Regions from separate parts of the Arthrobacter arnarulunnguaqae genome, predicted to be linked through region 1. Evidence: predicted binding sites of a transcription regulator. Region 1 holds the regulator's gene; the other holds the start of a gene.
What was found. Region 1 encodes HspR, which represses chaperone genes until heat shock. Its sites were predicted from a motif close to AAGTTGAGTCNNNNNGACTCAACTT; they were not measured.
Positions count from the first base shown of each region.

Region 2: the regulator HspR is predicted to act here: its motif matches at 1,384-1,408, upstream of ACHAAJ_RS09195 (Hsp20/alpha crystallin family protein).

Region 1 is NZ_JBIMER010000005.1:115,603-118,999, forward strand. It holds gene trmB (tRNA (guanosine(46)-N7)-methyltransferase TrmB) at 1-318, shown strand, start outside; gene ACHAAJ_RS06995 (SRPBCC domain-containing protein) at 347-874, opposite strand; gene ACHAAJ_RS07000 (alpha/beta hydrolase) at 871-1,830, opposite strand; gene ACHAAJ_RS07005 (heat shock protein transcriptional repressor HspR) at 1,842-2,270, opposite strand; gene ACHAAJ_RS07010 (DnaJ C-terminal domain-containing protein) at 2,276-3,280, opposite strand; gene ACHAAJ_RS07015 (nucleotide exchange factor GrpE) at 3,381-3,397, opposite strand, start outside.
Region 2 is NZ_JBIMER010000008.1:20,121-23,517, forward strand. It holds gene ACHAAJ_RS09190 (FadR/GntR family transcriptional regulator) at 1-692, shown strand, start outside; gene ACHAAJ_RS09195 (Hsp20/alpha crystallin family protein) at 841-1,308, opposite strand; gene ACHAAJ_RS09200 (fumarylacetoacetate hydrolase family protein) at 1,533-2,396, shown strand; gene ACHAAJ_RS09205 (hypothetical protein) at 2,401-2,673, shown strand; gene ACHAAJ_RS09210 (cold-shock protein) at 2,918-3,121, shown strand; gene ACHAAJ_RS09215 (HpcH/HpaI aldolase/citrate lyase family protein) at 3,219-3,397, opposite strand, start outside.

The DNA of each region.
Region 1 (3,397 bases):
GCTGCGCGTGTCTTGGCGCCCGGCGGCACGTGGCGCCTGGCCACCGACTGGTCCAACTACGCCGAACAGATGCGCGAAACGCTGGATTCCTCCGCGGATTTCAAGAACCTCCACCCGGGCGGCGACGCCGGCCCGGAAGGAACCCTGACGCGGGTGCGCCGCGGCGGACTCGAAGGGCACGAGGGCGAATCAGAGTTCACGGACGAACGCGGCGGCTGGGCTCCGCGCTTCGACGAACGCGTCCTCACCAGCTTCGAGGGGAAGGCGCTGAAGGCCGGACGGCTGGTCTTCGACCTGGCCTACCGGCGAACGGCCTAGGTCCTCCGCTCGTCGGCCTCGCGCGGGGTTAGCCGGCCGCTTGCGGGGGCAACGCCGTGGCGGCCTCCGGGCCGAATTTGGCCGCGTACGCGTCGAACAACGGCTTCCAGTCCTTGTCGGCGTCCTCGACGTATCCGCCGACCGATTCGCGCAGGTTGGCCAGGCAGACGTGCCATCCCGCGCCGTCGCGCGCGCCCCGTCCCCGATCGTCGAGCGAGGCGGCGAACACGAGGCGCGTTCCGGCGTCGTACTCCTGAAGCGCGATGCGCAGGGAATCGCTCTCCCACCGGAAGGCCAGGCTGCAGCCGGATTCGACGTCGACGACCTCGCCGCGCATCGGCTCCGCGTCGGGTTCGGCGGGGAACGTGAAAACGAGGTCGCGCCCCGGCGTCCACTCGCCCACGATGGCGGCCGGAAACCAGTCTCGCAGCCCGTCCCGGGTGGTCACCGCGATCCAGGCGTCCCAGCGGTTGACCGGCAGGTCGATTCCGTAGGTCAACACCCAGCGCTGTCCCGCCGGCGCGAAGGTGGCCAAGTCCATTGCGTACCCCGTCATGGCCACAGTCTACGGCTGGCCGGCCGCGCGCCCACCGGTTCGCGGCCCGTGGTGACCAGGGCCAGGTTCCGCAGCGACTGCGTTCCCGGGTCGCGGTAACCATGGCTGGCCCGGCGCGCCCCGGGCACGAACCGCGACGTGTTGTGGCCGGTGACCGGCAACAGGCCAAGGTCCGCCGCGCCGTCGACGCCGAAACCGCGGCCCGGCACGAGGGTCCGTCCGCTCAAAGCGCGCCCGGCGCGCGCCAGCCAGTCGTCTGCCGCGACGCCTTCGAACACGGCATCGCCGGCGAGCCCCATCAGGGACGGTTCCAGGGCCAGCTGCCGCGGCACTCCGGCGGAGCCGGTCGTCGCCAGGACGTCCACGCGGATCCGGGGCGTGCCGGGGCCGTCCGGCTGCGCGGCCAGACGCTCCAGGGCGTGGGCGGCGAGGGTGGCCCCGTAGGAGTGTGCCTCGATGGCGGTGCGCGGCGCGTCGGGCCGCAGCCGGGCGTAGCGACGCAGATCGTGGGCCAAACGTTCGACGGCGGCGCGGGCCGTCCGGTTGAAAACCGCCCGCAGCAGGCCCGGGGCGGGATAGGCGAGCCAGGCGACGACCGCCGGGTCCGGTTCCCCCACCAACCGCTGTTCGAGCAGGAGCTGCCCGGCCTCGCGCGTGGTGCCCCACATCGCCGTCGTCGCCCGGATCCCCGCGCCGGAGAGTTGCCAGGTCACATGGGTGGCCGTGTCCAAGTTGCCGACCGCGACGGCGGCCAGCGGCTCTGGCCCCGCGAGGTCCAGGTAGAGCAGCCGGCGGCGCGGAATCGCGGCGTCCATGGACGAGGGCCGCAACGCGTGGACCACCCCGTCGATGGCGGCCTTGTGCCGTTGCGGCAGGCTGTCCCGCCGCCCCTTGAGGACGTCCAGGCGCGCCTCCGCCGCGTCGCACAGCTCCGCGTAGCCCGTGGGCACCGGCACGGCCGGACCCCCTACTGCTGGGGCCGCCAGACCACCACGGCCTGGCTGCGTCCGCGGGGGCGCTTGCCGCGCGCCAGGGGGACGACGTCGCCGCCCGCGCCCGCCGCGAACACCCGGAAGAGTTCGGCGTTGCGCCGGCCGGACCGCGTGGCGTCCAGTTCCTGGGTCAGCTCGGTCACGCGGGCCCGCAGGGCCGCGACCTGGTTCTCGAGCTCGAGGACGCGGCGGATGCCCTCCAACGAGACGCCGTCCTTGGAAAGGCGCTGCACCTCGCGGAGGAGGTCGACGTCGTGCTGGCTGTAACGACGCTGCTTGCCGCGCTGCCGCGACGGGGAGACCAGGCCCATCCTGTCGTACTGGCGGAGGGTCTGCGGGTGCATCTCGGCGAGCTCCGCGGCAACGGAGATGACGAAAATGGGCACAAACCGGTCCGGCATCATGGGCGCTACAGCACCGCCTTGGCGGCCAGACCGGCCCGTGGATCGGCGTCCGCGGTGGCCTCGGCGAACGCCTTGACGGCCGCCTCGGCTTCGCCGCCGAGCTTTTGCGGTACGACGACGTCGATCGTCACCAGCAGGTCGCCGGTGGCCTTGGACGTCTTGATCCCGCGTCCCTTGAGGCGCAGCGTGCGCCCGGAGGCGGACCCGGCGGGAACCTTGACCTTGACCGTCTCGCCGGTCAGTGTCGGCACCTCGATCTGGCCGCCCAGTGCGGCCTCGGGGAACGTCACCGGCACGTGGATGCGGATGTTGGCGTCCTCGCGGATGAAGAACGGGTGCGGCCTGACGGAGACCTTCACCATGAGGTCGCCGTAGCCGGCCTGTCCGCGCTGGCCCTTGCCCTTGACCCGGACCGTCTGTCCGTCCTTGATCCCCGCGGGAACCCGGACGTCGATCACCTCGCCGCTCGGTTCGCGCAGCCCGATCGTGGTCCCGTTGACGGAGCCGGCGAAGGAGATGGTCGTGCTCGCCGTGCGGTCCGCGCCCTTGCGGGGGGCCTGCTGGTACCCGCCGGCGCCGCCGAAACCGCCGCCGCCGAAGAGGTCCGCGAACTCCGGCGGCACCTGTCCGGACTGAAAACCGCCCTGCGGGAATCCACCGCGACCGCGGGCCCCCGCGGGTCCGCCCGGTCCCCCGAAGAGGTTGCCGAACATGTCGTCGAATCCCGCACCCTGCCCGTGCCCGCCGGGACCGCCCGCCGTGAAGCGGGCTCCGGATCCCATGGCTCGGATCGCGTCGTACTGCTGGCGCTCCTCGGGGTCGGAGAGCACCGAGTGCGCCTCCGTGATGTCCTTGAACCGCAGTTCGGACGCCGCCTCCCCCGAGTTCGTGTCCGGGTGGTGCTGGCGCGCCAGCTTGCGGTACGCCTTCTTGATGTCGGCGTCGCTCGCGTCCTTGGAGACGCCGAGAATGGCGTAGAAGTCCTTGTCGGCCCAATCCTGACTTGCCATCGGGCGCCTCCTCTCAAAATCCTTCGTGCATTTCTGCCGGTTCGGGTGGGCCGGGGCATGTGCCCCGGCCCACCCGGGCCCTATCTGTTGTCCGCCGTCGCTACTCGCCGGTGGACA
Region 2 (3,397 bases), on a different contig from region 1:
CCTACGAAACCGTGCTCGAGGCGATCGAGGCGGAACTGCGCTCGGGCTCGCTGAAGCTGGGCGACCAGCTTCCGGGAGAGCGGGCCCTTGCCGAGACGCATGGGCTCTCGCGGGCGTCGGTTCGAGACGCCATACGAATCCTAGACGTGCTCGGCGTCGTGCGGACGTCCACGGGGTCCGGCCCGAACGCCGGCGCGGTCATCGTGTCTCGGCCGGCCGCCGGGTTGGCCGCCGCTCTGCGGCTGCACGTCGCCACCCGCCAGCTGACGGTCGCCGAGATCGTCCAGACCCGCATCCTGCTGGAAACCGGCGCTGCGGAGGCCACGAAGATCGACCCGGAAAACGACGCCACACGCGCGAAACTCGCCGTGGCCGCGGATTTGCTCAAGCAGATGGACGACCCGGCGCTCGGCCGGTCGGATTTCCACGCCCTCGACGCCCGTTTCCACGTCCTGCTTTCTTCGCTGGCACGGAACGCGGTCATCGAGGCGATGATGGAGTCGCTGCGGCTGTCGATCAGCGACTACGTGGCCGAGTCGATCCGCAGCGACGAGGACTGGGAACCGGTCGCGGCCGTGCTGCGCACCCAGCACCACGGCATCCTCGGGGCGGTCTCGGCCGGGGAAGGCCAGCGCGCCTCGAAGCTGCTGCGCGAGCACATCGAATGGTTCTACGCGGAGACCCAGGGCTAGCCCCCACCGCGACGCCTTCTTTCGACGAAGCCAGATGTCCCCCACCCCCGTTTCGACGAGGGTAGATGTCCGAATCCGGGGGGAAACCGACATCTACCTCAGTCGAAACGCAAGGGTGGGGCATCTGGCTTCGGCGAGATCCGGAGGCCTACTGCCCCACGGCCCCCTGTCCGCCGGGGGCCGAGGTCGCCTCGCCCTCGATCTGGTCGGCGCCGTTGTCCCGGCTGCCCGTCTCGACGGCGATCTTGCGCGGCTTCGCGCTCTCGCGCACCGGGATGGTGAGCATCAGGACGCCGTTGTTGTAGTGCGCCGTGATCGCCTCGATGTTGATGCCCTGGCCCAGGTTGAGCTGGCGGACGAAGCTGCCGCCGCGGCGTTCGCGGGTCAGCCACTTCACGCCTTCCTGCTCGCCCAGCGTGCGCTCGGCGCGGATGGTCAGCAGCTGGCCGTCGACGTCGATGTCCACCGATCCCGGATCGATGCCCGGCAGGTCGGCGCTGAGGATGTAGTGGTCGCCCTGGCGGTAGAGGTCCATGGGCACGTCGCGCAGGCGGTTGTCGAACAGCGCGCCGGCCACGCGGTCGAGCTCGCGGAACGGATCGAATGTGTTTGCCATGATGATCAACTCCTTCGTGGGGCACCACCCCGGTGCCGTGTTTCTCGTGTTGTGGGGGTCGATCGACGGTCCTCAAACTTGAGTCCCATCCGCTCAACCCAGGATTAAATTAGCACTCTCCGCCGCGGAGTGCCAGTCCCTTTTTGGCTCATTTCTCCCACGGCGAACGACGCATTTCCACCCCCGTGCCCACAGGCTCCGCGCCCCTGTGGTGGGATGGTCCCATGAGACTCGCCACCCTTCGCCACCCGGAATCCGGCGGAACATTCGCCGCCCTCATCGACGGCTCCGCCGCCGTCGAAATAGAGGGGTTCGACGACGTCGGCGCCCTCCTGGCCGCGCCGGCCGCGGAGCGCGAGTCCGCGCTGAACGCGGCCAAGGCAAACGGCGCAAGGCACGACGCCGGCGCCGCCACCTTCGCGACGCTGATCCCCGCCCCGGCCAAGGTCTTCTGCATCGGCCTGAACTACCGCAACCACATCGCGGAAACCGGCAACGAGACCCCCAAGTTCCCGACCGTCTTCACGAAGTTCGCCGAATCCCTGACCGGCCCCACGGACGAGATCGAAATCCCCGCGGAGGACCACCGGATCGACTGGGAGGGCGAACTCGCCATCGTCATCGGCGCGGCCGGCCGGCGCATCCCGGAGGAGGACGCCGAACGGCACATCGCCGGTTACGCGGTGTCCAACGACGTCTCGATGCGCGGCTGGCAGGGCCGCACGCCGGAGTGGACCCAGGGCAAGTGCTGGGAGGCGGCCAGCCCGGTCGGCCCCTATCTCGTGACCCCGGACGAGTTCACCCCCGGCGCCCGGATCACCACCCGCGTCAACGGCGAGGTGGTGCAGCAGGATTCGACGGCGGACCTCGTCTTCTCCCCCGCCGCGCTGGTCGCGTACCTCTCCACGATGGTGACGCTGCGCCCCGGCGACCTGATCCTCACGGGCACCCCGGCCGGCGTCGCCCTGGGTCGGCGCAACGAGCACGGCCGCCACCCCTGGCTGAAGGCCGGCGACGTCCTGGAGACGGAGATCGAAGGTCTCGGCGCCCAGCGCAACGTCCTGGTCGCGGCGCCCGACGGACACTAGGTACGTGGACCTGGCCGCGGTCGCCGCCGAACTCTACGGGTCCATGCCCGGCGGGTTCGTCGCCGCGCGGACCCGCGAACTGGAGCGGACGGCGCGCAAGTCACAGGGGGCCACCCGCGACCTCGAGGCGACCGCAAAGGAGTCGAACCGGGCGCGCCGGCTTCTCGACGACGCGAGGGTCCAGGCACGGGAGACCCAACGCGAGGCCGACGCGGTGGAGCGGCGCGCGGAATGGGCCGCATCGCCGTCGTCCGCCCCCTCGGGCGCGGCGTCATAGACGCACCAAGGCACGTCACATCCGGCAACGCGGCACCGCGCCGTGGCCGGAAAAACGTTCCGATTTCACCGAAATCCACCCGCAACCGGGACAAATGTGAACTTTCGGCGTCCTGCGGGAAACCAATACCCCGTATCGCTTGCCACACCGCCCACGTCACCATACGTTTAGGGGAGGGACCCAGCGATGCTGCGAGGCTCCCTGATCTACGATCGCAGCTGTACGCAATATCGAAGGAAGCATCATGGCAACAGGCACCGTTAAGTGGTTCAACGCAGAAAAGGGCTTCGGATTCATCGAGCCGAACGATGGATCGGCGGACGTTTTCGCTCACTTTTCCGCAATCGCGAGCAGCGGCTACCGCTCGCTCGACGAGAACCAGAAGGTCGAATACGACGTCGTGCAGGGTCCCAAGGGTCTGCAGGCAGAGAACATTCGCCCGCTGTAACCCCATAGCTCCACCCGCCGTCAGGCGAGGTTGAACGACGAAAGGCCCCGGAAGCGCCATACGGCGCAACCGGGGCCTTTCCGTTTGCCCGAAAGGCCTAGGCGTTCCAGAGCCCGTAGGAGTCCGCGAGGTCCGCGATCTTCTGCGCGCGGGCCAGCCGCGGGAGATAGGAGCCGTCGCCGATGGAGGCGCCGGCGGCGTGCGCCGAGAGCATGTCGTGGGCCCAGCTGAGTTCGTCGGTGCTCGGGGACAGGCCGGTGTTGACGTCCTCGACCT